Parashewanella spongiae: one gene and its partner. The protein of the gene in region 1 interacts with the protein of each later gene in a pairwise test. Links are inferred from orthologs where the notes say so. Each region holds a gene or a part of one and is shown in the gene's direction. Other genes may lie near its edges.

What was found.
Region 2: the proteins of sucA (region 1) and E2I05_RS18380 interact in binary tests that used the Escherichia coli proteins (3 or more experiments, as listed by UniProt). The link is inferred for Parashewanella spongiae from one-to-one orthologs.

What each region holds. Positions count from the first base shown.
Region 1 is NZ_CP037952.1:3,319,726-3,336,300, reverse strand. What follows is about bases 5,167-8,498. They hold sucA (2-oxoglutarate dehydrogenase E1 component), read left to right. Parts: upstream 5,167-5,478; coding sequence 5,479-8,298; downstream 8,299-8,498. Other genes in these bases: odhB (2-oxoglutarate dehydrogenase complex dihydrolipoyllysine-residue succinyltransferase), read left to right, coding at 8,327-8,498; E2I05_RS13080 (succinate dehydrogenase iron-sulfur subunit), read left to right, coding at 5,167-5,289. Also shown: E2I05_RS13105 (M16 family metallopeptidase), read right to left, coding at 1-198; E2I05_RS13100 (citrate synthase), read right to left, coding at 364-1,650; sdhC (succinate dehydrogenase, cytochrome b556 subunit), read left to right, coding at 2,068-2,463; sdhD (succinate dehydrogenase, hydrophobic membrane anchor protein), read left to right, coding at 2,457-2,804; sdhA (succinate dehydrogenase flavoprotein subunit), read left to right, coding at 2,805-4,571; more of E2I05_RS13080, read left to right, coding at 4,582-5,166; more of odhB, read left to right, coding at 8,499-9,529; sucC (ADP-forming succinate--CoA ligase subunit beta), read left to right, coding at 9,607-10,773; sucD (succinate--CoA ligase subunit alpha), read left to right, coding at 10,773-11,645; E2I05_RS13055 (hypothetical protein), read right to left, coding at 11,939-12,625; magnesium/cobalt transporter CorA, read left to right, coding at 12,839-13,786; E2I05_RS13040 (P-loop NTPase fold protein), read right to left, coding at 14,637-16,406. UniProt on the Escherichia coli protein: E1 component of the 2-oxoglutarate dehydrogenase (OGDH) complex which catalyzes the decarboxylation of 2-oxoglutarate, the first step in the conversion of 2-oxoglutarate to succinyl-CoA and CO(2).
Region 2 is NZ_CP037952.1:4,626,141-4,642,283, forward strand. The notes cover bases 12,900-15,799. They hold E2I05_RS18380 (ABC transporter ATP-binding protein), read left to right. Parts: upstream 12,900-13,345; coding sequence 13,346-15,253; downstream 15,254-15,799. Other genes in these bases: E2I05_RS18375 (YheV family putative zinc ribbon protein), read right to left, coding at 13,001-13,210; E2I05_RS18385 (TIGR02444 family protein), read left to right, coding at 15,246-15,692. In the rest of the region: carB (carbamoyl-phosphate synthase large subunit), read right to left, coding at 1-2,983; carA (glutamine-hydrolyzing carbamoyl-phosphate synthase small subunit), read right to left, coding at 3,012-4,157; E2I05_RS18355 (ankyrin repeat domain-containing protein), read left to right, coding at 5,391-7,058; E2I05_RS18360 (SDR family NAD(P)-dependent oxidoreductase), read right to left, coding at 7,746-8,582; thiol reductant ABC exporter subunit CydC, read right to left, coding at 8,626-10,371; heme ABC transporter permease/ATP-binding protein CydD, read right to left, coding at 10,364-12,184. UniProt on the Escherichia coli protein: Genetic data indicate it may be involved in ribosome assembly or function.

The sequences.
Region 1 (16,575 bases):
TTGATAGGTAATGTTTACAGTAACCGTTTCTTTTGTTTGATCCGGGAAAAGTAAAACTTTTAATCCATTATCGAGTTTATACTCACTGATGCCTTCAACGTTTGTTACTTCTGTCGCAGCCAATGATGAAAATGAAAAACTTCCAACAGACAGTAGAACAGCGAGTAAGTGTCTTTTTGTTCGCAGCACTGAATTCATTATAAATCCTTTTTTTTGTTTTAATTGAAAATTACGGATCGACAATATCACAAAATTTGAACTTTTTTATATCATATAAGTAACAATTGATTTGTGTGGTGAGGTTTTATACAAAAAAACCCTATTCAATGGAATAGGGTTTTAAACACCTGAATATAAAAATAATTAACGCTTTTCTAAGCTCACAAACTCACGACGCTTTTCACCTGTATAAAGCTGACGAGGGCGACTGATCTTATGGCCAGGCATGTCTAGCATTTCTTTCCAGTGAGCAATCCAACCAACGGTACGAGCAAGGGCAAACATCACTGTAAACATGCTAGTTGGGATACCAATAGCTTTCATGATAATACCAGAGTAGAAGTCAACATTCGGGTATAGCTTCTTCGATACAAAATACTCGTCTTCAAGAGCAATGCGTTCAAGTTCCATAGCTACATCAAGTAGTGGGTCTTGTACATTTAATTCATTCAGCACTTCATGACAGGTTTCGCGCATTACTTTGGCACGAGGATCAAAGTTTTTATATACACGATGGCCAAAGCCCATTAGGCGGAATGGATCTGCTTTGTCTTTGGCTTTAGCAATGAACTCAGGAATTCGGTCAACGCTGCCGATTTCTTCGAGCATGTTCAAACAAGCTTCGTTAGCACCACCATGAGCAGGCCCCCAAAGTGATGCAATACCAGCAGCTATACATGCAAACGGGTTTGCACCAGAAGAACCTGCTAAACGAACGGTAGATGTAGATGCATTTTGTTCATGATCGGCATGAAGTACAAAAATACGATCAATTGCACGCTCGACGATTGGGTTAACTTTATACTCTTCACATGGAACAGAAAACATCATGCTTAAGAAGTTACCAGCGTAGCTTAAATCGTTACGAGGATAAACAAATGGTTGGCCCATTGAATATTTGTAACACATAGCTGCCATAGTAGGCATTTTAGAAATTAAGCGATAAGCTGCGATTTCACGATGTCTTTCATCGTTTACATCAAGAGAATCTTGATAGAAAGCAGCAAGTGCGCCAGTTACACCACAAAGCATTGCCATAGGGTGTGCATCACGGCGGAAACCTTTGTAAAAAGAGGCAAGCTGTTCATTTACCATAGTATGGTTTTTTACCATAGAAACAAACTTATCGTGTTGTTCTTTATTAGGTAGTTCGCCATTTAACAGTAAGTAACACACATCTAAATAATCAGAGTCTATTGCAAGCTGATCAATTGGATAACCGCGATGTAAAAGAATACCTTTCCCGCCGTCAATGTAGGTAATTGCTGATTCGCATGACGCCGTTGCCAAAAAACCAGGGTCAAAAGTAAAATAGCCCTTAGAGCCTAATTTACTGATATCTATTACGTCAAAACCTTCAGAACCCTGTTTTACAGGCAGTTCAATCGAATCATTTCCCGGTAAGTTCAAATTGGCTTTAATATCAGCCATACCCCGTTCTCCTTACTTCATTCTTGTGTGAGAGTGACATATAAAAAGGCCACTACTTTACAGTTATTGTAACGCAAGTTCCAACTTAAATAACCGTTTAAAAGTTACAAATTCAGGTTTTTTGTATCAATAATTCGTGACAAAGCTGCAAATGGCAGCAAAATAAGCAAAAAAATATAATTTGCGTTCTGTGATGTTTGTATTTGACTTTTGCCACGAGTATACTTTGCAACGGCTTTAAAGAGCCATTAAATAGTTATACTTCGAGTGTGATTTCTATCCGTGAAATTAATAGCTTCAGAATGAGCCATAATTTGAAATGATATGTATTTTTGCTTGAGTATCAATTTTGAACTATACCTGAATAGTGCAAAATTGTTATTTAACATTACTGTCATTTACATAAAAAGATGCTCAATGGAGCTGAGTGAGCAGAACGTGAAAAAGCAAAGACCTGTCCATTTAGATCTACCTAAAATCCGCTTTCCTGCTACAGCGATTGCGTCAATTCTTCACCGAATTTCCGGTGTTATTATGTTGTTTGCCATGGGTATCCTCTTATGGATGCTTAACTCATCGTTAACATCTGCAGAAAGTTTCAGCGACCTAAAATCTTGTTTTGACAATCCAATTGCCAAATTCGTGATTTGGGGAATTTTAACCGCGTTGAGTTACCACCTTATTGTTGGTATTCGCCATTTAATTATGGATAGCGGTCGATGGGAAGAATTACAGTCTGGTTTATTGTCAGCCAAAATTTCTTTCGTGTTAACTATTGCTGTTTCTATTTTTGTGGGGATGTGGGTATGGTAACAAATGCAGCAAGTTTTGGACGTAGTGGCGTCCATGATTATATTTTACTGCGAGCAAGCGCAATAATTCTTGCTTGTTACACACTGTTTTTAGCAGGCTTTTTTGCTTGCAATTCACCAATGACTTATGAAGTTTGGTCTGGCTTATATAGTACCTTAGCGATGAAGGTGTTTACCTTAATCACTTTGATTGCTTTATTGATACACGTTTGGATTGGTGTATGGCAAGTTTTGACTGATTATGTGAAGTGCGCAGCTTTGCGTGGTGGTTTACAGTTTGTTTTTGTCGTGACCGTTTTTGCATATTTAGCGGCAGGCATATTTATAGTGTGGGGTGTGTAAGTGAGTATTCCAGTACGCGAATTTGATGCTGTAGTTATTGGTGCAGGTGGTGCAGGTATGCGCGCTGCTTTGCAGATATCTAAAGAAGGCAAAAGCTGTGCTTTATTATCTAAAGTATTTCCAACTCGTTCACATACCGTTTCTGCTCAAGGTGGGATTACCGTTGCGTTAGGTAATGCTCACGAAGATAACTGGGAAGAACACATGTACGATACCGTGAAGGGCTCTGATTTTATTGGAGACCAAGATGCTATTGAATACATGTGTCAAACTGGCCCAGAAGCAGTTATTGAATTGGAACACATGGGTTTACCATTTTCACGTTTTGAAAACGGAACCATTTACCAAAGACCATTTGGTGGGCAATCACGTAATTTCGGTGGCGAGCAAGCGGCTCGTACAGCCGCAGCAGCGGATCGTACAGGTCACGCATTGTTACATTGTTTATACCAGCAGAATGTAAAAAATAAGACTCAAGTCTTTTCTGAATGGTATGCATTAGATCTTGTGAAAAATGAAGACGGTGCAATTGTTGGTTGTACGGCTTTGGATATCGAAACTGGCGAAATTGTATACTTTAAATCGAAGGCGACAGTTTTGGCGACGGGTGGCGCAGGACGTATATTTGCTTCTACGACTAATGCTCACATCAATACTGGTGACGGTGTTGGTATGGCGATGCGTGCAGGCGTGCAAATGCAAGATATGGAAATGTGGCAATTCCACCCAACAGGTATTGCGGGCGCTGGTGTACTTGTAACTGAAGGGTGTCGTGGTGAAGGTGGTTATCTTTTAAATAAAGATGGCGAACGCTTCATGGAGCGTTATGCGCCTAATGCAAAAGATCTCGCATCACGGGACGTAGTTGCTCGTTCGATGATGACTGAAATTCGTGAAGGTCGCGGCCTTGACGGACCTCTTGGTCCACATTGTTTATTGAAATTGGATCATTTGGGCAAAGAAACACTTGAAGCTCGTCTTCCTGGTGTTTGTGAGTTATCACGGACATTTGCGCATATTGATCCAGCTGATGGTCCAATACCTGTATTACCGACTTGTCACTATATGATGGGCGGATTACCTACTAAAGTGAGTGGTCAAGTAATTCGTCAAAAAGAAGACGGAACTGAAGAAGATATTATTGGTTTATTCGCGGTCGGAGAGATTGCTTGTGTATCAGTACATGGTGCAAATCGCCTTGGTGGTAACTCATTATTAGATTTAGTGGTATTTGGTCGTGCAGCCGGACAGCATTTGGGTAAAGCACTTGATGCTACAGCGGATCCGAAAGCTGCTTTAGATGAACATATCTCTGCATCATTAGCTCGTTTAAATCGCTGGGAAAGTAATAAAGATGGTGAAGATCCGGTCCAAATTAAAAAGGACCTGCAATTGTGTATGCAGTTGAATTTCTCTGTTTTCCGTAGCGGCGACTCAATGGCTGAAGGTCTTAAAGAACTTAAGTCGATTCGTGAGCGTTTAGCGAATGCAAAATTGTCTGATAATTCTCAAGAGTTCAATACACAAAGAATTGAATGCTTAGAGTTAGATAACTTAATGGCGACAGCAATTGCAACGGCCTATGCAGCTAACTTCCGTACTGAAAGCCGTGGCGCTCATTCTCGCGAAGATTACTTAGATCGTGATGATGAAAATTGGTTATGTCACAGCATGTTTGATCCAGTATCTGAGTCAATGGGGCGTCGTGATGTAAATATGTCTCCTGTAACTCGTGAAGCATTTCCGCCTGTAAAACGTACCTACTAGGAGTGGTAAGATGAAATTGGAATTTGCAGTTTATCGCTATAATCCTGATGTAGATACGAAGCCGTATATGCAGGATTACAGCTTAGAAGTTCAAGAAGGCACTGACATGATGTTGTTGGATGCGCTTTTATTACTAAAAGAACAAGATCCAACATTATCGTTTCGCCGTTCATGCCGTGAAGGTGTTTGCGGTTCAGACGGTTTGAACATGAATGGTAAAAATGGTTTGGCCTGTATTACCCCAATGTCTACCTTTAAAGGTAAAAAATTGGAAGTGCGTCCTCTACCAGGTATGCCTGTTGTACGCGATTTGATCGTAGATTTATCCCAATTCTACAAGCAGTATGAAAAAATCAAACCTTACTTAATGAATGACGAAAAAACACCTTCACGTGAACATTTACAATCACCGGAAGATAGAGCGCATTTAGACGGTCTGTATGAATGTATTATGTGTGCATGTTGTTCCACAGCGTGTCCATCATTCTGGTGGAACCCTGATAAGTTCGTTGGTCCAAGTGGTTTGTTACATGCTTATCGATTCTTAATTGATAGCCGTGACACTGCAACAGAAGAACGTTTATCAGAAATTGATGACGCATACAGTGTATTCCGTTGTCATGGCATTATGAACTGTGTAGATGTTTGTCCTAAGGGGCTGAACCCTACAAAAGCGATTGGTCATATTAAATCTATGCTACTCAAGCGAGCTGTATAAATGAAACAGAGCCAATTGTTGATGGTGGCAGTATAAATTTTAAAGGGTCACTTCTTATGAGGAGTGGCTCTTTTTATGTGTAAAAAGACTCTTAACTTTTAGTCATAGCCTACGAGTGCAATAATTGGAATTATCCCTGCACATAATCGACTATGCTAAACGTGTACATTTAGTTTTAAAGGAATGGAAATGCACCAAGGCATCATGAAAGCCTGGCTAGAGTCATCTCACTTGTACGGTGCGAATGCTACCTACATTGAAGAGATGTACGAAGCCTATCAAGAAGATCCTCAAGCAGTTTCCGATGATTGGAAAGCTGTTTTTGAAAACCTTCCTTCTATAAATGATTCAAGCGCCCAGCCTCAAGAAGTTGCTCATTCTAAAGTACGAGATTACTTCCGTAGTTTAGCGCTTGATGGAAATCGCGGTAGCTCAGTTAGAGCGTCTGATCCTCAATTAGATGCTAAGCAAGTTAAAGTGCTGCAATTAATTAATGCGCATCGTTTTAGAGGTCATCAAAACGCAAACCTAGATCCACTTGGTTTATGGGTGCGTGAACCTGTCTCTGAATTGAGCCCTGAATTTCATGGTCTTGATAGCCAAGATATGGAAAGTGAGTTTAACACTGGCTCATTCGCTTATGGTGGCGACACTATGAAGCTTGGGGAAATAATAAGTGCGCTTAAAAACACTTATTGTGGTTCAATTGGTGCTGAGTATATGCACATCACTGATACGGATGAAAAGCGTTGGATCCAACAACGTCTTGAACCGTCACAGGGTCGAGCTAATTACGATAAAGCAGCAAAAACTCGTATTTTAGAAGGGTTAAATGCGGCCGAAGGTATGGAAAAATACCTAGGAGCAAAATTCCCAGGCGCAAAACGATTCTCACTTGAAGGTGGTGACTCGCTTGTTCCAATGCTTCGCGAAATTATTTATCGCGCTGGCGAATCTTCTACAAAAGAAGTTGTTATTGGAATGGCACACAGAGGCCGTTTGAATGTATTAGTGAACGTTCTTGGTAAGCAGCCGTCAGAATTATTCGATGAATTTGCAGGAAAGCATGATCACACAACAGGCTCAGGCGACGTAAAATATCATCAAGGTTTCTCCTCTGACTTTGAAACTCCTGCTGGCAATGTACATTTAGCATTAGCATTTAACCCTTCTCATCTTGAGATTGTTAATCCTGTTGTTATTGGTTCTGTTCGAGCACGTCAAGACAGACGTGGTTGTAATGATGGCAGCCAAGTGATGCCGATCACTATCCACGGAGATTCAGCGATTACCGGCCAAGGCATCGTGCAAGAGACGTTCAATATGTCTCAAGCTCGCGGTTTTAAAGTTGGTGGCAGTATTCGCATAGTGATTAACAACCAAGTTGGTTTTACAACTTCAAATACTGAAGATGTTCGCTCAACGGAATACTGTACTGATATTGCGAAAATGGTTCAGGCTCCAATCTTCCATGTAAATGCTGATGATCCTGAAGCCGTTGCTTTTGTCTCTCAGTTAGCGGTTGATTATCGTAACGAATTTAAACGTGATGTGGTTATTGATTTAGTTTGTTATCGCCGCCATGGTCACAATGAAGCCGATGAGCCTAGTGCAACTCAGCCATTGATGTACGCTAAGATTAAAAAACACCCCACACCAAGAAAAATTTATGCTGATAGATTGATTGCAGAAAACTCGATTGCTTCTGAAGATGCTGTAGCAATGGTTAATGCTTATCGTGATGCATTAGATGAAGGCGAGTGCGTTGTTAAAGAATGGCGCCCAATGACGTTGCATTCTGTTGACTGGACTCCTTATTTAAATCGCGAGTGGGATGAAAGCTACGATGATTCAGTCCCAATGGATGATTTAAAGGCTTTATCAGAAAAAATTGCTCATATTCCAGAAAGTCATCCTGTTCAATCTCGCGTTGCTAAGATTTATAAAGATCGGGTTGCTATGTCTATAGGTGAAAAACCTTTGGATTGGGGCTTTGCCGAAAACTTAGCTTATGCGACGATATTAAACGGTAACAAGCGTGTTCGAATCACAGGTCAAGATTCAGGCCGTGGAACCTTCTTCCATCGTCATGCTGTACTGCATAATCAAAAAGACGCAACGACTTATCTACCATTGCGTAATTTAGCTGAAGATCAGGCTCCTATCGACATTACTGATTCAGTATTGTCAGAAGCATCTGTGCTTGCATTTGAGTACGGCTACGCTACGGCAGAACCTGGTGGGTTAACCATTTGGGAAGCTCAGTTTGGAGACTTTGTAAACTGTGCTCAAGTGGTTATTGATCAATTCTTATCATCTGGTGAGCAAAAGTGGGGGCGTTTATGCGGTCTTACTATGTTATTACCACATGGTTATGAAGGGCAGGGGCCAGAGCATTCAAGTGCACGCCTAGAACGGTTCTTACAATTGTGTGCAAACCATAATATGCAAGTTTGTGTACCGTCTACACCTGCTCAGGTTTATCATATGTTGCGCCGACAAGTGGTTCGTCCAATGCGTCGTCCGCTCGTTGTGATGTCACCAAAATCGTTATTGAGACACCCATTGGCTGTTTCAAGCTTTGATGAGCTTGCTAATGGTTCGTTCCAGAATATTATTGGTGAAGTCGATTCATTAGAGTCAAGCAAGATAGATCGAGTCGTTCTTTGTAGCGGAAAAGTCTATTACGACCTTATTCAAAAGCGCAGCGAAAAGAACCTTTCAAACATTGCTATTGTTCGAATTGAGCAATTATATCCATTCCCGCATAAGGAAATGGAAGTCGCGTTAGCTGATTATCAGCATGTGAAAGACTTTGTTTGGTGCCAAGAAGAACCTCAAAACCAAGGTGCATGGTATTGCAGTCAGCATCATTTCCATTCAGCAATTCCCGCTGGAGCGAAATTGACTTATGCTGGTCGAGAAGCATCTGCTGCACCTGCATGTGGTTATGCTGATTTACACATGCGTCAACAAGAAGCCCTAGTTAATAGTGCATTAAAACTTTAGTTACAGTTAGGATAAAGGATAGTTTTTTATGAGTATCGAAATCAAGGTACCCGTACTGCCAGAGTCAGTCGCAGATGCAACCATCGCAACTTGGCATGTTCAGCCTGGAGAGGCTGTAACCCGTGATCAAAATCTAGTCGATATTGAAACAGACAAAGTTGTACTAGAGGTTGTTGCACCGGAAGACGGTTCGTTAGAAGAAATTTTGTTTTCAGATGGTGAAACAGTTCTCGGTGAGCAAGTTATTGCCAAATTTTCGGCTGGTGCTGTAGCGGGTAAAGAAGTTACTAAAGCTGAAGCTGAATCAGCACCTGTTTCATCTAATAATGCTGATGATTCACAGTCTAATGATGCATTAAGCCCATCTGTACGTCGTTTGATTGCTGAGCACAATATAAGCCCTGAACACATTAAGGGGACAGGTGTTGGCGGTCGTATCACTAAAGAAGACGTAGAAGCATTTGTTAAAAATTCTGCATCAGCGCCTAAAGCTGCTTCAGTAGCTGCACCGGTTGCAGTTTCTACAGAAGACCGTAGTGAAAAGCGTGTGCCAATGACACGCCTTAGAAAAACGATTGCCAATCGTTTATTAGAAGCGAAAAACTCAACGGCGATGTTAACAACATTCAACGAAGTTAACATGAAGCCAATCATGAGCATTCGTAAACAATATCAAGAAATTTTCGAAAAGAAACATGGTATTCGTTTAGGCTTTATGTCTTTCTATGTTAAAGCGGTAACTGAAGCGTTAAAACGCTTCCCTGAAGTAAATGCTTCTATCGATGGTGATGACATTGTTTATCACAATTATTTTGATGTCAGCATTGCTGTATCAACGCCACGTGGTCTAGTTACTCCTGTGTTACGTGACACAGATAAAATGAGTCTCGCAGAAATAGAAAAAACTGTGAGAGAGTTAGCAATTAAAGGCAGAGATGGTAAACTCACTGTCGCTGACATGACGGGCGGTAATTTCACTGTAACAAACGGTGGAGTTTTCGGGTCATTAATGTCAACGCCAATTCTGAATTTGCCTCAAAGTGCGATTTTAGGTATGCATGCCATTAAAGATCGTCCTATGGCAGTGAATGGACAAGTTGAAATCTTGCCAATGATGTATCTAGCTCTCTCATATGACCATCGTATTGTTGATGGACGTGAGTCGGTTGGTTTCTTAGTTGCAATTAAAGACTTCTTAGAAGATCCAACACGTCTGTTGCTCGATATTTAGTCGTAGCCAGACATTACCCTAGTGACTGGCCCTTTCGGGCCAGTTTTATTTATAAAGTAGTATACGGATAGATCATCATGAATTTGCATGAGTATCAGGCAAAGCGATTATTTGCCAAATATGGTTTGCCAGTGTCTGAAGGTTTTGCTTGCGATACAGCCCAAGAAGCTGTTGAAGCGGCCGGACATATTGGCGGTGATATGTGGGTTGTTAAGTGTCAAGTACACGCTGGCGGCCGTGGTAAAGCAGGTGGCGTAAAAGTTACTGGCGATAAAGAAGAAATCAGAACATTTGCTGAAAAATGGCTTGGTAAAAATCTTGTTACTTACCAAACTGATGAAGATGGACAGCCTGTAGCTAAGATTTTAGTAGAAAGCTGCACTGATATAGCAAATGAGCTATATCTAGGTGCCGTTATTGACCGTGGTACGCAGCGTATCGTATTTATGGCTTCTACAGAAGGCGGTGTCGAAATTGAAACCGTTGCTGAAGAAACACCAGAGTTGATTCACAAAGCAGTCATTGATCCATTAGTCGGTCCTCAAACATACCAAGCCCGTGATCTTGGCTTCAAGTTAGGTTTAAACCCAACTCAAATGAAGCAGTTCACTAAGGTATTCATGGGTCTTGCTAAAATGTTCAACGACTATGATTTTGCGTTATTGGAAATCAACCCGCTGGTTATTACTGAACAAGGCAATATTCACTGTCTTGACGGTAAAATTGGTGTTGATGGTAATGCATTATTCCGTCAGCCTAAAATACGTGAAATGCATGATCCATCACAAGATGATCCACGTGAAGCACACGCTGCAAAATTCGAGCTTAACTATGTTGCATTAGACGGAAACGTTGGTTGTATGGTTAATGGTGCAGGCCTAGCAATGGGTACTATGGACATCGTAAACCTACATGGCGGTAAGCCAGCTAACTTCCTAGACGTAGGTGGTGGCGCAACAAAAGAGCGCGTTGCAGAAGCATTTAAGATCATTCTTTCTGATGATAACGTTAAAGCGGTTCTAGTGAACATCTTTGGTGGCATCGTACGCTGTGACATGATTGCAGAAGGCATCATTGGCGCGGTTAAAGAAGTTGGCGTTCAAGTTCCTGTAGTTGTTCGTCTTGAAGGTACTAACGCTGAACTTGGTCGTGAAGTGCTAGCAAGCTCTGATCTTGACATTATCGCAGCTGAATCATTGACTGACGCTGCTGAAAAAGTTGTTGCAGCTGCGGAGGGCAAATAATGTCTGTATTAATTAATAAAGATACTAAAGTAATCTGTCAGGGTTTCACTGGTGGTCAAGGTACTTTCCACTCTGAACAAGCGATTGCTTATGGCACTCAAATGGTTGGCGGTGTATCTCCTGGTAAAGGTGGACAAGTTCACCTAGGTTTACCTGTGTTCAACACAGTTAAAGATGCCGTTGCAGAAACATGCGCTACAGCGTCAGTTATCTATGTACCAGCGCCTTTCTGCAAAGATGCAATCCTTGAAGCAATCGACGGTGGCATTGAGCTTATCGTTTGTATTACTGAAGGTATCCCAACTATCGATATGCTTGAAGTTAAAGTTAAGTTAGCTGAAACTGGCGTTCGTATGATTGGTCCTAATTGCCCTGGTGTTATCACTCCGGGTGAATGTAAGATTGGTATTATGCCAGGTCACATTCATAAGCCAGGTAAAGTAGGTATCGTTTCACGTTCAGGTACCTTGACTTATGAAGCCGTTAAGCAAACAACTGACGAAGGTTTCGGTCAATCTACTTGTGTTGGTATTGGTGGCGACCCAATCCCAGGCACTAACTTCATCGACGTTTTAGAAATGTTCCAAAACGACGAAGGTACTGAAGCTATCGTTATGATTGGTGAAATTGGTGGTACAGCTGAAGAAGAAGCGGCTGAATACATTAAAGCTAACGTAACTAAGCCTGTAGTTTCTTACATTGCAGGTGTTACTGCTCCTGCTGGTAAGCGTATGGGTCACGCTGGTGCAATTATCGCTGGCGGTAAAGGTACAGCAGATGAGAAGTTTGCTGCATTAGAAGCGGCTGGTGTAACTACGGTTCGCTCGCTGGCTGATATTGGCAAAGCACTTCGCCAAAAAACGGGTTGGTAAGTAGTTTTATTTACTGATTATAAATAAAGGTCAGCTTTTACTGACCTTTATCCTAAATAAATCGGTTGAACGCACAGTTTAGCTTTAATCTATTGAAGTTAAATACAAAACTAAACAACCCTAATTCACCCATCAGGTAAGTGCTGAACGTTCATATACTTGCCAAAACCACCGCTAGCTGCGTTATAAATTTTGCAAGTAGAGCCACTACTTGCTGCTATTCATACCTTGCTATCGGTAATTTTTTCTGCGTATATGAACGCTCCCAACCGATTTATTTAGGTTTATCGTTATTAACAAAAAAACCATTTTGTTTGAAATCTGTTTTTGTATGCTAAAAACCACAAACTCCCTCCAATATTTTCTGATGTCACGGGTCGAACAGAATCAGAGCTTAAGTCATCAGTTGAATGAATTGCTATTTCCGCAACGCTAGGTGAATAGTTAAGGATTAATTTTCTTGCTCCTTCTCTGGAACATGTTATCCATTGCTCATTTTGACCTTTTGATACTCGTAACTGGATGGCATCTTTTGTGTGTAATTGTTTACCAGTGATAGGGCAGGAAATTGTTGGACAAAAATGATAAGCAGTCTTATTTTCAGAAGTTGCTATGAATAGTTTAAACTTAGGGGCTTTTTGTAGTTTGATTGTAGGTTTGTCTACATCAAATGTCATTCTAATGGTGTCTTTAATCTTAGTGCCATTTTTGCCAGAGTATAAGGCTTGTAGATTTGAATGGTTTTGAACTTGAGGAGTAATACCATTCCTGCTTAATTGTTTTTGTATTTTGCTAACATGTCGGTTAGCAGAAAAAGAACCGAAAGAAAAACAACTATTACTGTGACAATCAGTTGCTTTAACATTCCATTTTGTGCCATTAGGCGTATAGGTAAATTGTTGTGCTTTGCTATTAACCTGACCATTTGGGCTTAGCCAGAGCTGTCTTGATACGCTTGGTTGAATGCTCGCTGTAGCCATAATTGATACCCATAATATGAAAAACACCGATTCATAATAACTCTAAATGTTTAACATAGGCTTACAGTTTCATTATTATTCCGCTTGGAAAGCGAGCATCCATTATTCTTAAAATGGGTTTAACGCTTTATCTTACTATTTTATCAGGTAAACTAGCCCACAAAATTAACCATAGCATGTCAATGAATTGAATTGACGGCAATAGGGGCATTGATGATTACAGCTTACCTATATAAAAATCGCCGCCTTACAATTAAAGAAATAACTGTAAAGGATGACATCCCAGAAGATACTTTATGGTTAGATTTGTACAAACCTGAAGATGATGAACGCGATTGGTTGAATCAATTTTCAGTTGAAGAAGTACCGGATGAAGAAGATATTAATGATATTGAAGCATCGGCCCGTTTTTATCAGAACGCAGATGGATTGCACATTAATTCCTTATTTCCTCAGCGAGTTGGGCAATATATTAAAGGCGTGAATATTTCATTCAACCTTAGAAGTACTTTTTTACTGACCATTCGAGAGGAAGATGTTGGGCTGGTTCGTCTTTTACGTAATTACTTAAGATTAGGACGATTAGAAATATCTTCTCCTCAAGAGTTGTTCCTAGAGTTTTTTACAATCAAAGTCGATTATCTTTCAGATCTTATTGAGGATGTGTACACGGTTCTTGAAGATGTAGGAGTGCAAGTATTTGAAAATGATGAGCTGGACGATGTATTTAAGCTCATTACATTACAAGAAGACTCTAATGGTAAGATAAGATTAAGCTTGCTCGATACACAAAGATCACTTCGTTATTTACAGCGCTATTGTCGTGGGCAAATGTCTGATGAGCATTTAAAAGATATTAGAGAAATGTTGTCTGATATTGAATCGCTTATGCCCCATAGTCAGTTTATTTTTGATAAGTTAAATTTCTTATTGGATGCCGCAATGGGCTTTACAGGCTTACAACAGAATAAAATTATTAAAATTTTCTCTGTTGCCGCTGTAGTTTTCTTACCTCCGACGTTGATCGCCAGTAGTTACGGCATGAACTTTGGAAAAATGCCAGAGTTAGCGTGGGAATATGGTTATCCTATGGCTATAGGTATGATGCTTGCGAGTGCAGTAGGTACTTACCTTTTCTTTAAGAGAAAGCAATGGCTATAAAGTTACAGTTTTAATTTCAACGCACGTGGGTTTTGATTCATCAAATGATAGTCATCACCATTAATTTTACTTAGTGAGCCAAGTATAATATGGATTTTATAGAAGTTTATCCGAATGCATTACCTGATGAGTTTTGTGATCGATTAGTCGATGTGTTTTCTAAGCATCAGGGAGTTAGAGCTGGTGAAACGGGTCCATGGTATCGATGAAACTAAAAAAAACAGCCTAGATCTTACTTTAGATAATTTTGAAGATCTTGCTAGCATTAAAAATGAACTGTTAGGTTATACATTAGAGAAAGCAACGGATTATTTCACAAAATATTCTATGGCACTGATGGGAGCTGTTTCCGTTTCAGTGGCTGACGAAAAAGGAAAACCTGTTGTTCTTGTTCCTGATAATTTTGAAAAACTAGGGCGTCCACGTGCAGAGCCTTTAGTAAAATATTTATATCGGAGCGGTACAATTAATTTACAGAAATATATAAAGAATGCTGGTGGCTATCATCACTGGCATTCAGAGCAATTTCCTCAAATACCGCACAATGAAGCTCTTCATCGAGTTGTACTTTATATGTTTTACCTTAATGATGTGGAAGAAGGTGGAGAAACTGAATTTTATTATCAGCAGCGAAAAATTAAACCTAAAAAAGGTAGTATGGTCATAGCTCCAGCTGGATTTACCCATACTCATAAAGGTCATATTCCGGTATCAGGTGATAAATTTATTGCGACGTCATGGATCATGTGGAATCCCGCAGATCGCCTTTATGCTCCAATCGCATAGTAAATAAGGCTTACAGGGTAAGGGACATAACTTCATTTTGTTACACATGTCCTTTCAATGTAAATCAGTTATGTATCTTGGTTTCTATTCGGATTTCTAATTTGGTAATAACTTCGATCAAACTTTTAAGGAGCTGATTAACGGCTCCTTTTTTTATACAAGGCTTAAGCTGATTTTCATATGTTGTTAGCTTATTAAGAAATACTTTAAGTGTGGATAACTCATCAGAAAAATATTCTTCAATGTTATTAAATTCGAACCTGTATTTAAGGTATCCTCCGAAATCCCAAAAGTCACTCGCACTCCAATTAGCTAACATTGAGTCAATATCTTTTTCTGTTAGTGTATGAAGAATGGCTTTGTGGTGATATTTATCTCTAAATTGCTCACGAACAGTCACCCATGATTGAACAAGTGAGTGAGTGAACTTTTCTATTTCTGATTTCTTTTGCAGACCTTTCAGTTCGTTTTTGAGGCAATCGTAAATACTTTCTAGATCTTTACAAATAAAGTTGTGGTGATAGAAGCGCTCTTCGTCAGGGGTTAGATCAAATGATTCCACTGCTTTGTTTTTGGATAATTCAATAATAACCGATTTTGAAGATAGTTCTTCTGAGTTAATAAAGCCATTCTCTATGAAGTATAGGTATTGGTCACAAAATGTCATCCACTTGAATAAGCTTATTTTTTCACTAGAAATAATCGTATTGTGTAATTTAATTATTGCTATCTTTAGTTCTTGTGGTTCATGTTTTACAGGCGATATCATTATAAAAGCGTCAAGTTCACTATGGTTATTAGTTTCAGGAAGCTTTAATTCACTTTTTAAATCCTTGAATCTATAAACCCCTTCATAACAAAAATCGATCATGTTATCTGTTAGCTGATATGGATAGCTTTCAATTGAACTTTCAATTCTTAGGTGCTTTTTTCCTTCCTCAGTTTCGCTATCTTTTTCTCCAAAAAACGCAGATGGATCATAAGAACTGATCTCAGACTTTGTTATACCGTGAGATAATGAAGCGTTGCATAGAAGTAATATTTGATTAAAAATGAACCGTTGGGATGCTTTAATATCAATATCTTTAACTTTGCTCAGTTCAGCTGATAACTTATGAAATCTTGTGAATGCTCGTTTTATTATTCTGAGATTTTTGACATCTTTTGAATTATTTAATGCGTTCATTAATTGGGCTACATCAACCTGTATTTCCTCGAACTGATTTTTGATTATATTGACAACTTCTATATCAGTAAGCTTGAAATTAATCTGATCAGAGAATACTTTTTCAAAATCTTTATATGAACCTTTTTCCATATGCTTTGAATTCGCAATAACTATAACTTTGACGTTCTTACGGTCTGCAAGGTTAAAGCACTCACCAAGAATTTGAGCAACTAGCTTTTTGTCTTGTAATCGTTCTAAATCATCAACAATGAGAATAAAGTCTGACAAATGTTCAAAGAGCTTATGCTTAGCTACTCCAGCTATACCTGAAACGATGCTACTTATAGAACCTTTATAACCTTCATTTTTAAAAGCTGCATCAATGGTATTCGCACCTAGCTTAGAATACCAAGACGTCTTTTCTTTCTTAAAATACCTTAATGATAGAATTTTATCTCTAAAGTCATTAATACTCGATAGTCCATATACGGATAAGTAAGCGGAACGGTTTTGGTTGTCATTGAACAACTTAGTTTCAAGCGAAGGAGTCAGTTGCTCTCTAACAAAATGAGTTTTACCGCTTCCCCAGACACCATCTAGTAAAACCATTGGTGGAAAAGAGTCATCAGTTAATAAAGTTACAAATTGTTCAATATAATGTTCCATACAAACCCAGTTAGTAATGCAGCATGTTAGACAAGATACTGGATTGTATTCTGTTTAAGCTTTAATGGAAAACCACTTGGAGAATTTTGTGATGGGTTGTATGTTTGCTATAAGGGATGCTGCGACTTAGGTTATACCGACGTATAATCCAAACAGAGTAATTTACGGT
Region 2 (16,143 bases), 1.3 Mb from region 1 along the record:
CATGTACTTTGTTTACTAAGCGAGGGTTAATACCGGCTTCCCCTAATACAATGGCTGTACCATGAGTGGCATCAATTTCATAACCAAGTTCAAGTAACTTGCTAGCAAGTTCGACTACACGCTTTTTATCGCTATTGCGAACAGACAATAAAGCACGTCCAGATTTAGGTACTTCAGATGTAGCACCTAAACGCGCTTTAGCATAAGCATCTTCAAAGGTAACACCCGTTCCCATGACTTCACCGGTTGAGCGCATTTCAGGGCCGAGCAATGGATCAACACCTGGGAACTTACTGAATGGCAGCACCACTTCTTTTACTGAGAACATGTCAGGAACAACTTCTTCAGTGAAGTTTTGTGATTTCAAGCTTTGACCAGCCATCACACGAGCCGCGATTTTAGCCAAAGGAACGCCCGTAGCTTTAGATACAAATGGTACAGTACGAGCAGCACGAGGATTGACTTCAATCATATAGATTTCGTCATCTTTAACGGCAAACTGCACATTCATTAAGCCTACAACACCTAGTTCCAATGCAAGTTTACGAACGTACTCACGCATTTGAGCTTGAATATCTTGGCTTAAGCTGTAGGGTGGTAAAGAACAGCCAGAGTCACCTGAGTGAACTCCCGCTTGCTCAATGTGCTCCATAATTGCACCAACCACCACAGTTTCACCATCAGAAACAGCGTCGATATCAACTTCAATGGCGTTATCTAGGAAGTAATCAAGCAATACCGGTGAGTCATTAGAAACTTTCACCGCTTCGTTGAAATAGCGCAATAAATCAGGTTCGTCGTATACGATCTCCATTGCACGGCCGCCCAATACATAAGATGGACGCACAACTAATGGATAGCCTATGCGTTGAGCGGTTGCCACTGCATCTTCAACTGTGGTGACCGTGTCATTCTCAGGCTGCTTAAGACCAAGCGCATTAACGGTAACTTGAAAACGCTCTCTATCTTCAGCTCTGTCAATTGCATCTGGGCTCGTACCAATGACTGGAACGCCAGCTTCTTCCAAGGCTTTAGCTAGTTTTAATGGCGTTTGGCCACCATATTGCACGATAACACCTTTTGGCTTTTCAATACGTGCAATCTCTAATACGTCTTCAAGGGTAACTGGTTCAAAGTACAAACGATCAGACGTGTCATAATCCGTTGAAACGGTTTCAGGGTTACAGTTCACCATGATGGTTTCATAACCATCTTCACGTAATGCTAACGCCGCGTGAACACAGCAGTAATCAAACTCAATGCCTTGACCGATACGGTTTGGTCCGCCGCCTAACACCATAACTTTGTCACGATTTGAAGGTAATGCCTCACACTCTTCTTCATAGGTTGAATACATGTAAGCCGTATCGGTAGAGAATTCAGCGGCGCAAGTATCAACACGCTTATAGACAGGTAGAATGTTAAAGTCATGGCGCAAATCACGAATGTTTGCTTCCGATACATTCAGTATGTCAGCGATACGTGCATCCGCAAAACCCTTACGTTTCAGTTTACGCAGTACGTTTTCATTTAATTCACTGAGAGATGATTCTTGTAGCTTAGTTTCAAGTTGAATTAACTCTTCAATTTGCACCAAGAACCACATATCAATTCGGGTTAACTTATGAATCGCGCTAGCCGAAAGTCCAACACGCATGGCATCAGCGATATACCAAATACGATCGGCCCCTGCATCTTGCAGTTCATAACGAATTTTTGACAAGGCATCTTTATCGGAAAGATCTGTAATTGGATCAAAGCCATTTTTTCCAACTTCGAGACCGCGCAATGCTTTTTGCATCGACTCTTGGAAAGTTCGGCCAATAGCCATTACTTCACCAACGGACTTCATTTGAGTCGTTAAGCGATCGTCAGCACCAGCAAACTTTTCAAAATTGAAACGCGGGATTTTAGTCACTACGTAATCAATGGCAGGCTCAAATGATGCCGGCGTGCGACCACCTGTAATGTCGTTCATTAATTCATCGAGGGTGTAACCAATAGCCAGTTTTGCCGCTATTTTCGCAATCGGGAAGCCTGTCGCTTTCGAAGCTAAAGCCGATGAGCGAGATACCCTAGGGTTCATCTCAATGATCACCATACGGCCATCTTTCGGGTTGATACCAAACTGTACGTTTGAACCACCAGTTTCCACACCAATTTCACGTAATACCGCAAGAGAAGCGTTACGCATTAACTGATACTCTTTGTCAGTTAGCGTTTGCGCTGGTGCCACTGTGATTGAATCACCTGTGTGGATACCCATTGGGTCAAAGTTTTCAATCGCACAGACAATAATACAATTATCATTACGATCCCGCACCACTTCCATTTCATACTCTTTCCAACCAATCAAAGATTCGTCAATGAGCAATTCTGTGGTGGGTGAAAGCTCTAAACCTTTTGTACAAATTTCATCAAATTCTTCGCGGTTATAAGCAATCCCGCCGCCAGTGCCACCCATAGTAAATGATGGACGAATAATACAAGGAAAACCTACTTGCTCTAATACACCGTGCGCTTCTTCTAAAGTATGAGCGATATCAGCACGTGGACATTCAAGCCCAATATTTTTCATGGCTTTATCAAAACGGCTACGATCTTCTGCCTTATCAATCGCATCCGCGGTTGCGCCAATCATTTCAACATTAAACTCGGCCAGTACACCTTTGGCTTCAAGCTCAAGTGCACAGTTAAGCGCTGTCTGGCCGCCCATTGTTGGCAATACAGCATCAGGTCTTTCTTTGGCAATAATATTGCGAACCACTTCCCAATGAATTGGCTCGATATAGGTCGCATCAGCCATTTCAGGATCAGTCATAATGGTTGCAGGATTCGAGTTCACTAGGATAACTCGATAACCTTCTTCTTTAAGCGCCTTACACGCTTGTGCACCTGAATAATCAAACTCACATGCTTGGCCGATCACAATTGGACCTGCACCTAGGATTAAAATACTTTTTATGTCTGTACGTTTTGGCATCGTTACTCTACCTTCCTAGATGGATCTACTACTTAGCGTGTTGACGAAATTGTTCTATCAATTCGATGAAATGGTCGAATAATGGAGCGCAATCATGAGGGCCCGGGCTAGCTTCAGGATGGCCTTGGAAACTAAATGCTGGCTTATCCGTCAAATGGATACCTTGCAGTGAGCCATCAAACAATGATTTATGTGTTACTTCAATGTTGTCTGGCAATGTCGCTTCATCTGCCGCAAAACCGTGGTTTTGACTAGTGATCATTACCGTCCCGCGTTTAATATCACTGACAGGATGATTAGCACCATGATGACCAAACTTCATTTTCAGTGTTTTCGCGCCAGAAGCTAATGCCAATAACTGGTGGCCTAAACAAATGCCGAAGACTGGGATGTCTGTTTTCAATAACGATTGAATCGCACTGATGGCATAATCGCATGGCTCAGGATCACCGGGACCGTTTGACAAAAAGACACCATCAGGATTCATCGTGAGCACGTCGCTAATAGGCGTTTGCGCTGGAACAACGGTAACATCGCAACCACGGTCAACCAACATGCGTAAAATGTTACGCTTAACGCCATAATCGTAAGCAACAACTTTATACTTTAATTGTGACTCAGGCGTATCGTCAGGCAAGCCTCCAACTAAACGCCAGCTACCGTTACGCCATTGATAGGCTTCATTTGTTGTGACTTCTTTGGCAAGATCCATGCCTTTAAGGCCGGGAAAGGCTTTCGCCGCAGCGAGCGCTTTCACCTCATCAGCATTTCCAACAAGAATACAACCAGCTTGAGCGCCTTTTTCTCGTAAAATTCGAGTCAGTTTTCGTGTATCAATGTCGGCGATTCCAACAACATTATTCGCCTTTAAGTAATCACTTAAAGATTGCTCGTTTCTGAAATTACTCGCCAGTAGGGGTAAATCACGAATAATAAGACCACAAGCATGCACACTATCAGATTCAGTATCTTCCTTATTAGTGCCGGTATTTCCAATATGGGGGTAGGTTAAGGTGACGATTTGTCGAGAATAAGAAGGATCTGTTAATATTTCTTGATAACCTGTCATTGAAGTGTTAAAAACAACTTCTCCAACTGCGATACCATCAGCACCAATTGCAGTGCCAGAAAAAACAGTTCCATCTTCGAGTACGAGTAAGGCAGACTTTGTCAACGCGACCTCCGATAGAGCCAAGTAACTGAAAATTATAAAATTTTATTTATTGTTGAATTTCCAACTTTCACTACATAGTGAAATTTTGGCAAATTGCGCAGATTTTACATGACAAATGTGAAGTCGTCTACAAATCCTGTCGAATCATCATTTCTAATAAAATAAAAAATACTACAACAAAAACAATCAATTAAGTAAAAGCAGCTCTAAAAACATAATATTTTTCAATAAACACTCTTTCTTTTCAGTTGCACAATGCTTTTTTTATTAAAACTATTTAAATTTTTAATTATCTTTTGAATACTTTTATATTTCAAAAAATAATTTTATCTAATGATAAACCTAAAATCATCAGTTGAACGCTGAGTATATGAGTAACTGTTTGAGCAATACGATGATTTTATCATCATGGCTTTCATCCAATGAGTGAAGTGCTCTACGCTCACAAGCTTGCTAAAATGACTGCTATTTGCGTTGTAACTTTTGCAAGTAAAATAACTACTTGCTGCAAGCTACGCCTTACTATCAGCCATTTTTTCTACGCTTGAGAACGCAGTCAACTGATGTTTCTAGGATAAACCTAAAATCATCAGTTGAACGCTGAGTATATGAGTAACTGTTTGAGCAATACGATGATTTTATCATCATGGCTTTCACCCAATGAGTGAAGTGCTCTACGCTCACAAGCTTGCTAAAATGACTGCTATCTGCGTTGTAACTTTTGCAAGTAGAATAACTACTTGCTGCAAGCTACGCCTTACTATCAGCCATTTTTTCTACGCTTGAGAACGCAGTCAACTGATGTTTCTAGGATAAAGCTAGGGTCTGTTGATCTTTCAGGATTAAATTCTGTGCTATTTGAGCATTTATCTGTTCAAAGCGTGAGCAGTGATGCTTAGCCATCTAAGTTAGCTGGTCACAACACAGAACAGTGAATGCTCAAAAGCATCGAAGACAGCGTAAATTGGTCGCTCTTTCTAAATCAAAGGTGCTGCGTTATCGTTTTTCTTATTTGGAAACGAAGTAACGACAGTTTTGTATGTCGATAATAACCAAACCTCACAAACTCTGCCTTGCATAAAATAACCAATTTATCGCTGCAAAAACAATCACGAAAGATCAACAGACTCTTATGTAATTAACAAAAATTAACATTGTTTTAATATTCCACAGTGAGAATTTAAACTAGTTTTAGGTTAACTACCTGTTCCGTTAACTGTGGACTTGCAACTTATGGCATTCGAACCTAGCTCACCTATAAATTCTCCAGCATCTTCACAATTTGAAGGTCAAACTAGTGAAGTTTCGCTCTCTCCAGAGCAGCAATCAAAGTTAACTGCTTTCGCCGATAATATACAAACGCTCGAAAGAAGTACTTCTGAACTATGTCCAAACGGCCTCCCTTTTTCTAGCTTTGTAGGATGGCGAACTTTAACTAATTTAACGAGAGATAACTACAATGGTGAACTGAGCCATGCTGAAAGAACGCAATTATGTGAAGAGCTAACAGGTATAACTAATACTATGTTACAAACACTTTCTAGCAATTTATCAGACTTTGATAAGTTAGAGATGCTAATTACTGCACTACCTAGAAGCGCTGACAGCATCGAAGAAGCTAAGGCTTCATGTATTAGAGCAAACGAAAAAGCAAAAAGCTTCATAGGAACAGTTACCACTCCAAGCCAACCTATCAAAAAAAACACACCTATTCAGCTAGCAATCATTCATCATAAAAATGAGCTAGTAACAGCTTTGATTCAAGACATTCAAAATAGCGACTTGTTTGAAGGTGACGCAAATGGAAAATCTCCATTAAATAACGCACACATTTCCACCAACCTAACGGCAATAGAGCTTCTTAAACAGCCTTACGCTTCAATGGTTCAAACAACTTCTGACAGTGCAGAGTCTTCAGTAGATGAAAGTACAACCAGCTTTGCTAAATTGCGTGTAGACGGAACATCTCCACTGCATCAAGCGGCTAAATTAGGCAATATAGAAGCACTAAAAGAAATGATTACATCATCACTATCGGCTTGGCATGGTGAGATGAGCGATTGGGAGGAAATTACCAATGATGGGGTCGTTGCAGGTTGGAGTTTACATGAACACGGAGAGGGAGAGGGAGCATGGGAAGTTATCGTTACAACAGAAGAAAGCTGTAGTACATCAGAAAGTAGCATTACATCTTCAGGAAGTAGCATTACATCTTCAGGAAGTAGCAGCGCAACAACAGAAAGTAGCAGTACATCAGCAGAAAGTAGCAGTACATCAGCAGAAAGTAGCAATTCACAAGTTAACGCGTCAGCAATAAAAACTTCAGATGCTGCTATAGCTGAACCTAATGATTCAGAAAAACAAAAAAAGGAAACTATAAATAGTGCAAGAAATGATATCGAAGCATTAGAGGCTCAAAAGCAATCGAAAATTGAGAGTCATAGTGCAGTTTGGAACATTCAAGATATACATGGAAACAGCCCGGCCATGGTTGCAGTTAATCATGGTCAAAATGATTTTGTAAAAATGTTAATCGAAGAAAAAGACATAAAACTGAATGTTGTAAATTATAGTAATGAAAATATTTTGCATCAAGCCGTGCTCGCAAAACCACCTAAAACACTTGCGTATCTTTTAACTCTCACAGATTCGACTCCAAGTATGCATAGAACGACACTCAAAAATTTGCTTACACAGAAAAGTAAATCGGATAAAACGCCTTTAGAGGAGGCGTGCCGACATGGAAGCTTAGAGGCGATAAAAATGCTTCATAAGTTTAATTCTATGAGTGTAGCTAATGATTCAATAAAAAGTGAGTTGCAAACACAAGCTTCTCAAAGGGACAACACAGATAAGGAGAAAACAAAAATTTTAAAATATATTAGGAATAAAGTTAAATAGTATTTATACCTTGATGTGTGATTAATTTTTGGCAGAGATGGATTGAAATTTGAGAGTATGTTAGCAGGCTAATTTCGCTGCTGAAGCTTTAACCTAAATAAATCGGTTAGGAGCGTTCATATACGCAGAAAAAATTACAGATAGCAAGGCATGAATAGCAGCAAGTAGTGGTTACCGACATACAAAACTGTCGTTACTTCGTTTCTACTTGCAAAATTTATAACGCAGCTAGCGGTGATTTTGGCAAGTATATGAATGTTCAGCACTCACCTGATGGGTGAATTCGGGTTGTTTAATCTTGTATTTAACTTCAATAGATTAAAGTTAAATTGTGCGTTCAACTGATATATTTAGGTTTAAACCTAAAAACACAGTTGAACGCTGAATATATGAGTAACTGTTTGAGCAATACGATGATTTTATTATCATGGTTTTCACCCAATGAGTGAAGTGCTCTACGCTCACAAGCTTGCTAAAGTGGCTGCTATCAGCCATTTTTTCTACGCTTGGGAACGCAGTCAACTGATGCTTCTCGGTTAAACGGCGGTCATTCCCGCATGTTTTGAGCGGGAATCCAGTGCCTTTTAACTCTAAAAATGTTGCTCTAAAAATGAAAAACCGCTGGTTCTCTGCTTTCGCAGGAATGACGAAACAAGCAAATTCAAGGAGTAATAATCACACATTAGGTTATTTATAGCTGCGCTTATTTCTCGCTCCAAGCCAATAAAGCAATGGGCGGGTAAGCCTTCTAAACTTAGGAAATAAATAACTCAATGTCGTGAGCTTACCACTCAACCACGGTATTGAAATTTCTGTTTTTTTCCCAACCACTAATGCCAGTACAGCTTCTGCCACTTGCTCAGCCGAACTCATCGGTTGCGAGTAAACAATATCTTCGACACTATCAATTTCATCCATGATAAAACCTGTGTCAATAGGGCCGGGAGACACCACCGCAATTTTAATGTTGCTGTGTTGTAATTCATCAGCCATTGCATAGGTAAACGCACGAAGCCCTGCTTTCGTTGCACTGTAAACGGCTGCACCTTGAAGTGGGGCTCGTCCTGCCAGTGAGCCAACATTTACAATAGCTGAAGGTCTAGTTTTCGACATATAAAGGAGTGCAATCGCAGTAAGGTAAATCGGAGCTTTTAAATTAACATCAACCATAGCAGCAACATCAATCGCAGAGCGCCCTTCAAAATCACCACGGTGATGCAAGCCTGCATTGTTTATCAAAAAATCAATGCCATCAAATTCTGATACTGCTTGGTTGATAATGTGATTACAGCAAGCTCTAATACCGATGTCACCAGTAACCATCAATACATTACAATTTAAGTACTCTGCAAGTTCATCTTTTATTTTCCGCAGCCCAGCAATTTCTCTTGCCACTACAACTAAATTAATGCCATTTGTGTAGGTTCGAGCAAATAATCGAGCACATGCCGCGCCGACGCCTTTTGATGCTCCAGTAATAACCACGGTAGGAACAATCGATTCTTGGGTTACACCTACTGGCATATTTATCCTTATTATGGGTAAATAGTTGTTACCTGTTTCAGTTTTAACAATTGTTCAATCCTTGTGCAACCGTTAGATTCAATAACCTTCCATTTTCCATTAGATGCCACTCATTAATAAATGGAAATACTGATGTTTTATGGGTCACCACTAATACTGTTTTATCTTTCCAAACGTCAAAAATTAATTCGAGTATTTGTTTTTCAGTATTGAGATCGAGCCCTTCTGTGGGTTCATCTAATAACACAATTGGTGCTGTTCGTAACAGTGCCCGCGCAATACTAATACGACGACGTTCACCTCCTGATAATAACCGCCCACCATCACCAATCCATAAATCTAATCCATCATCATTTAATAACTTTTCAAGTCCCACTTGTCGAAGGGTACTAATTAACTTTTTATCACTCACTATCTCCCCATCTGCTAACGCAATGAGCAAGTTATCTTTAAGTGAGGCTGAAAATATTTGTGCGCTTTGCTCGACATAAGTAATCGACTGAGATAATGCCAACTCGCTATAACTTTCTATCGGCTTACCATCCAATAGAATTGTGCCAGATTGTAGATTTTGCTGACGAGTCAAAAGCTTTAACAGCGTTGACTTCCCGCAGCCTGAATGTCCTACAAAAGCCACTTTCTGTTTGTCTAAAATTGATAAATTCAATTTTTTGAGCACAACTTGTTCATCTGTATAGCCAAAGTAGCCATCAAGGATGTTCAAATTCCCAGTTATTGCTTGCTCTTGGACTGAGCCATATTCAAATTGAGCGTGTTGCTCGGTTAGTTGGTTAATTCGACTGGCTGCAAGCACACAAGCTGATAATTGCTGACTTGAAAGAGACAGTGGTATTAGCAACTCCATCATAGCCATCATCACAAATACAATGAGGGCGAAAACGGGGCCTGATATTGAACCTGCAATAGCCCCATTACCCGCAAAATAGAGTGCGACAATGAGTATTAGACCATGCAACAAGATCAGCCCAGCTTGCAGCAAAGCATTTCGCTGTATTAACCAAAGCTGCACTTGATAAAGCCGCTGTTCTGTTAACTCAATTTTGCTGCGGTATCGACTTAGTGCAGCATACATTGTTATTTCAAGCTGGTTTGTCAATAAGTCCAATAACTCAATTCGATACTGACGTTTTGCTTCAATTACCGCGATGGCTGGTCTTTGTGCACTTAAATAGCCTACGAAAGGTAACAACACCCCGATAAATAAGAGTCCTAAGCCGATTATCCAAGCAAGCTGTTCGTCCCAAAAGCCAATAACACACGAAAAGAATAACGACAGTATGAAGTAACTCATAAGTGGTGCGAGAATACGCAGATATAGTTGATCTAACGTATCAATATCTGTCAATAAACGATTAAGTACATCACCACGACGCAGCTTACTGACTTGCGAAATAGACAAGCGTTGCAGCTGTCGCCATAACCAGATACGAATTTGAGTTAAAATTTGTAGTGTACCTTGATGGGTAACCAATCGCTCACCGTAGCGCCCCACAGTCCTTACAATTGCTAAAAATCGCACTCCAGCCGCAGGAGTGTAAAAATTGAATTGCTTGATACCTAAAGCCGTTAATCCTGCCAGCGCGGTTGCACTTAAAAACCAGCCTGACAACCCTAATAACGCTATTCCCGCCGTTAATGTCAGCATGCTTAATAACATGCCCAAACTAATTAATGTCCACTGCTGTTTAAACATACGGATGAAAGGGAGTAGCTCACTCAGTTTGTGTTCAGATGTCGAGTTTTTTCGCGGCTTAGAGGAATTAATCATTAGCTTTTCCCTCTACCGCTTGTTCCTTTAAACTCGCGCCACTCAGTGAAAAGTGTGCAACTTGTGCGCTGAGCAACGCCTTAAAAGCGCCATTTACCGCACTTAGTTCTTCATAAGTACCTTTCTCTATAATTTCTCCATGCTCGACGACCCAAACACCATCCATTTGCTCAAGTTTATCCAATTCATGGCTGACAATAAAACAACCTGTACTTTTGACTTGCTCCATCAACGTCTGCCACACAATTGCTTTACTGCATTTATCAAGCGCAGCCGTTGGCTCGTCAGCCACCAGCAACTGAGTTTTTTTAGCTATTGCACGAGCCAACACAATTCGCTGAGCTTGTCCGATTGATAAGCCTGTGTTTTGTTCTGATATTTCGAGCTGTAACTGTTTCGGGTGAGCCTGTACAAACTCCTTTAAACCGATTTTATCTAATAACTCCCACATATCATCATCGGTCATTTCAGTATCGGCCAGTAGTAAATTATCAATAAGCGTTCCAAAAAGTAGCTCTGGTGTTTGCCCTACCCAACTTAACTGTGAATACCACTGCATTGAACTCATTTGACTTAATTCAATGTCATTTATTTGTAAACTGCCTTGATAGGGTAAAAAGCCAAGTAACCCATATAATAAACTTGATTTTCCAGAGCCACTTTCCCCGACAATAGCAATGCGCTCACCGGATTGCCAAGTGAAGTTGATCGGCCCAAGCAATGTTTTCCCATCATGGCTTTGCACTAGCCAGTTTTTTGCTTTAATAGTTATTTTTTCATTTGAATTAAATGGGTTGTTTGCCTTTTCACCCTGCTGAGAAACATCCATATTTAGCAACTCCACAATGGACTCGCTGGCGGCAACAGCATTACCTTTAGCATGATAAAAACTGCCCAAATCTCGCAGAGGCTGATAAAATTCAGGGGCTAATATCAAGATGAACATAGCGCTGAACAAGGTCACTTTTACTCCGTAGAAACCAGTTTCGAGATATTCTAAAAAGCTAAAGCCCAAATAAACGGCTAAAACGGCTATCGACACCGCTGAAAAAAATTCCAAAACAGCACTGCTTAAAAAAGCAAGCTTCAACACTGACATAGTCCGTTTTCGATAATCGTCGGACGCCTGTGCCACAGCTTTTTCTTCCGCTTGATAACGGTAATATAATTTTAACGTTGATAAGCCAGCCAAACGATCAGCAAAATAGCTCGTCAATCGTTGCAATGCCACAGTATGTGCTCGTCCCGCTTTAGCCGCATTCCGTCCAACAAGGATCATAAACAGCGGAATTAAAGGTGCTGTCACCAGTAAGATTAAACCTGCTACCCAACTTTGTGGAAAAACAACCATCAGAATGATAAGTGGCGTAAAGGCTATCAATGTTTGTTGCGGGAGATAACGACTGTAGAAATCTTGTACTTGCTCGACTTGCTCAAGCAACATTGAATTCCAATGACCTGCAGGTTTGCTTTTCGCAAAGATAGGCCCAAGTTGCTGTAATTTATCCAGTACACTCAGTCTTAATTGCTGACGGACTTTCTGCCCCGCAATAAAACTGGCTGTTTCTCGACAATAACCTGTGATTGCCCGCAACATAATTAACCCCGCAATCCAGATTAAGTGGCTATTGAGGTTTTGCTGTGACTGCTCAATGATAATTTCATCTAAACTCGTTGCAATCCAGTAGGCTTGCAAAACAAGCAAAATCCCTTGCACCACACCAAGCCATGCAGATATTGCCCCATAGTGTTGGCTGAGTTTTTTTTGTGCTCTAAGCCATACAAGCAGAGCTTTTTCTGTTTCTAAATTCATTGAGTGAGTAATATTTGAGTGTCAGATAAAAGCATACACGTAATTTAATGATTTACCGGCATAAAAAAGCACCTCAACAGGCGCTTTGTGCAAATATCACTGAAACGAAATATTAACCTAAACGTTCATGATAGGCATAGATGTCATATGCGTTTACTTTGGCTACTATTTTTCTATCACCCTACACCATGAAAATTGTATTCGCTGAGATTTGAAGATTATTTCCAACCTAAGCTAAAGGCGAAGTGATTTTTAGCTTTTATGCTTTCACTAACAGGCTTGAGAATAGGTGTTAGGGACGTGGCGGAAGAATGTATACCAATTTTATCGTCACTCCTGCGAACGCAGGAGTCCAGAGTCTTTGGTTAATTTGGGCACAAGTCGCTGGATACCTGCGTTCGCAGGTATGACAAATTAAGCGTTGAAATTTAAATTGGTATTATTTGAACTGCGACATCCCTTAGCGGCTATTTTCACGGTAAATAAATCGGTTGAACGCACAATTTAGCTTTAATCTATTGAAGTTAAATTGTGCGTTCAACTGATATATTTAGGTTCAAGGCGTAAGCAGTGAAGCTTAGTCATCTAAGTAAACGGGTTACAACACAGAACAGTGAACGCTCAAAAGCATCGAAAAAAGAGAGAGCGTAAATTGGTCGCTCTTTCTAAATAAAAGGTGCTGCGTTATCGTTTTCTTATTTGGAAACAAAGTAACGACAGTTTTGTATGTCGATAATAACCAAACCGCACAAGCTCTGTCTTGTATAAAACGACCAATTTATCGCTGCAAAAATAATCACGAAAGATAAACAGCCCCTAGTCTGGCTTAAACACACCAATAACTTGTCCAGACGATTGTTCTGCTACTTTTGCCTCAACTTGTTGATCCCGATAATCGCATTCAACACATTCAACTGTCTCGATATCATTTTCTTTAAATAGCACAATACTGTCTTTTGCTTTGCATTTAGGGCAATGAGCACCAGCAACAAAACGCTTCTTCATTCTTTTATGGGTTTGGGTCATAGTGAAGTCATACTGACGTTATAGTTCAAGTAAATTAATCCTATTTTGCCACAAGATAGCGATTTCTGTTACCTAGGTTTTGATTCTAGGATAGAATCTTCCCTTTCGTATATTCACTCTAGTAAGTCGCCAGAAATGATTTCCATATCTCAAGCACAACTCATCCGTGGCAGTAAAACTCTGCTTAATGATACTTCTCTTACTGTATATCCCGGTCATAAAGTGGGATTAGTTGGCGCTAATGGCTGTGGTAAATCATCGCTACTCGCATTGATTCAAGGGAAGTTATCCCTTGATAAAGGTGAATTCAGCATACCTTCTGGCTGGCAGTTATCCTCTGTTGCACAGGAAACACCTGCATTAGATATCAGTGCTCTTGAGTATGTGCTCGATGGTGATGTCGAATTTCGTCAACTTGAAAAAGCACTGCATCAAGCTCAAGTCGATGACGACGGGCATAAAATCGCTGATATCCACGGCAAATTAGACGCGATTGGTGGTTACAGTATTCGTGCACGCGCTGGAACATTACTGGCAGGCCTTGGTTTTAACCAAGACAAACAAGCCGATCCAGTAAAAAGTTTTTCTGGTGGTTGGAGAATGCGACTCAACCTTGCCCAAGCACTCTTGTGTCGCTCTGATTTACTCTTGCTCGATGAACCTACGAACCATTTGGATTTAGACACGACCTATTGGCTAGAAAGTTGGATTAAAAGTTATCAAGGCACCTTAATACTCATCAGTCATGACCGCGATTTCATCGATGAAATTGTGGATGAAGTGGTGCATGTTGAGCAGCAGAAACTAAATTACTATAAAGGCAATTACACCAGTTTTGAGCGAGTCCGCGCTGAGCGAATGGCACAGCAACAAGTTGCCTACGAACGTCAGCAAGTAGAAAGAGCGCATATGCAGTCTTTTGTTGATCGTTTTCGCTACAAAGCCAGTAAAGCCAAACAAGCCCAAAGCCGTTTAAAAGCCTTAGATAGAATGACGGAATTATTGCCTTCCCACGCTGACAGCCAATTCCAAATGAGCTTTAGACCGCCAGAAGCCTTGCCTAACCCTTTAATTGCCATGGAGCAAGTTAAAATTGGTTATGGTGAATCTCCAATTCTAAACTCAGTAAAGTTAAATTTAGTGCCCGGTGCGCGTATTGGTTTACTCGGCCGAAATGGTGCGGGTAAGTCAACGCTCATTAAATTGCTTTCAGGTCAGCTCGCGCCCATGTCTGGCAGTTACCAAACGAATCCAGGCCTTAATATTGGTTACTTTGCTCAGCATCAAATCGAGTTTTTATCGCTCGATGATACACCAATGCAGCATTTACTACGCCTTTCCCCTGATACCAAAGAACTTGAACTACGCAACTTTCTTGGTGGATTTGGTTTTAATGGCGATATGGCACTTTCGCCCGTAAGACCATTTTCCGGCGGTGAAAAAGCACGATTAGTATTGGCTCTTTTGGTATGGCAACGTCCAAACTTACTGTTGTTAGATGAACCGACCAACCACTTAGATTTAGATATGCGCCACGCACTTACCATGGCGCTACAAACCTTTGAAGGTGCGATGGTGGTTGTATCTCACGATCGTCACTTATTAAGACTCACTTGTGATGATTACTACCTTGTTGATTCTGGACGGGTACAACCTTTTGCCGGTGATTTAGACGATTATCACAAATGGATGTTAGAGGCCGCTAAGCTCGACAATAGCAGCTCCAGCAATAATACCTCATCTGTTACTCTTGATAAAAAAGAGCGCAAACGACTTGAAGCCGAACTCAGAACTAAGTTATCGCCGTTTAAAAAACAGCAAACAAAACTTGAAAAGCAGCAATCAAAAGCCAGTGAGCGCCTTGCAGAGCTTGAACAACAATTAGCGGATAGCAATATTTACGAAGATGATAATAAAGCTACTTTAACTCAAGTACTCGCAGAGCAAGTTAAGCTCACCCAAACCCTTGAAGAAAGTGAAATGGAATGGTTAGACATTCAAGAGCAAATTGAACAGATTGAATCAGAGGTTGAAAATGCATAGTTCAAGTAATGATCAACATACTGAATATACTGCAATCTGGCAGCAGTGCGAACACACATATTCGCGCAATCAAACAGTTTGTTTGCCACTACAAGATGAGTTTGGCATCAATGTGAATTTATTGTTGCTTGCTCATCACTTAGATAATCACTGTCATGAAAAGTATAGCACTGAGCAATGGCAATCATTCATTAAAGCGATTGAGCAATGGGAAACCAAAATTCTCCTGCCGTTCCGTAGGCTCAGAAAACTCGCAAAACCCATGATAAATGAAAATGAATATCAGCAAATGCTTGATTTAGAATTGTTGATGGAACGCAAATCTCAGCGATTGATCTCGTATAAACTACAACTTTGCTATCCCGACAGTTTGAGCTCTAACCTGAACAATTACCTCAGTATCTATAATCTGACAGAGCACGATGTGATTTTTAACTAAGGAAAGTTGCGGAAGAAAGTATACCGATGAGTTCTCGTCACTCCAGCGCAGGCTGGAAACGAAGTAACGACAGTTTTGTATGTCGGTAGTCTAGTGTCTTTGCTTTTTTCTGTAAAAAGTCACTGGATACCAGCCTTCGCTGGTATGACAAAGATTGGTACTTTCTAAATCGCTAGCTCCCTAACCTGAGCAATCATTAAATGCTCAACTCAGAGCTATGTATGTGCGCAAAGTGCAATCGAAATTGATGAAGACATAGTTGTTACCGACGTACAAAACTGTCGTTATTACATTGCTAAGTCAAGACAGTTTTGAGAAGTAATTTGAGCACATACAAGCTCCCGAAGGGCAAGACTAAAGGGTTACATTACTGCGTTACAAGCACTTGAGTTATCCCGACAAAAGCACGAAGTGCGTTGAACGCTGGTTTTGTATGTCGGTCATCTAGCGC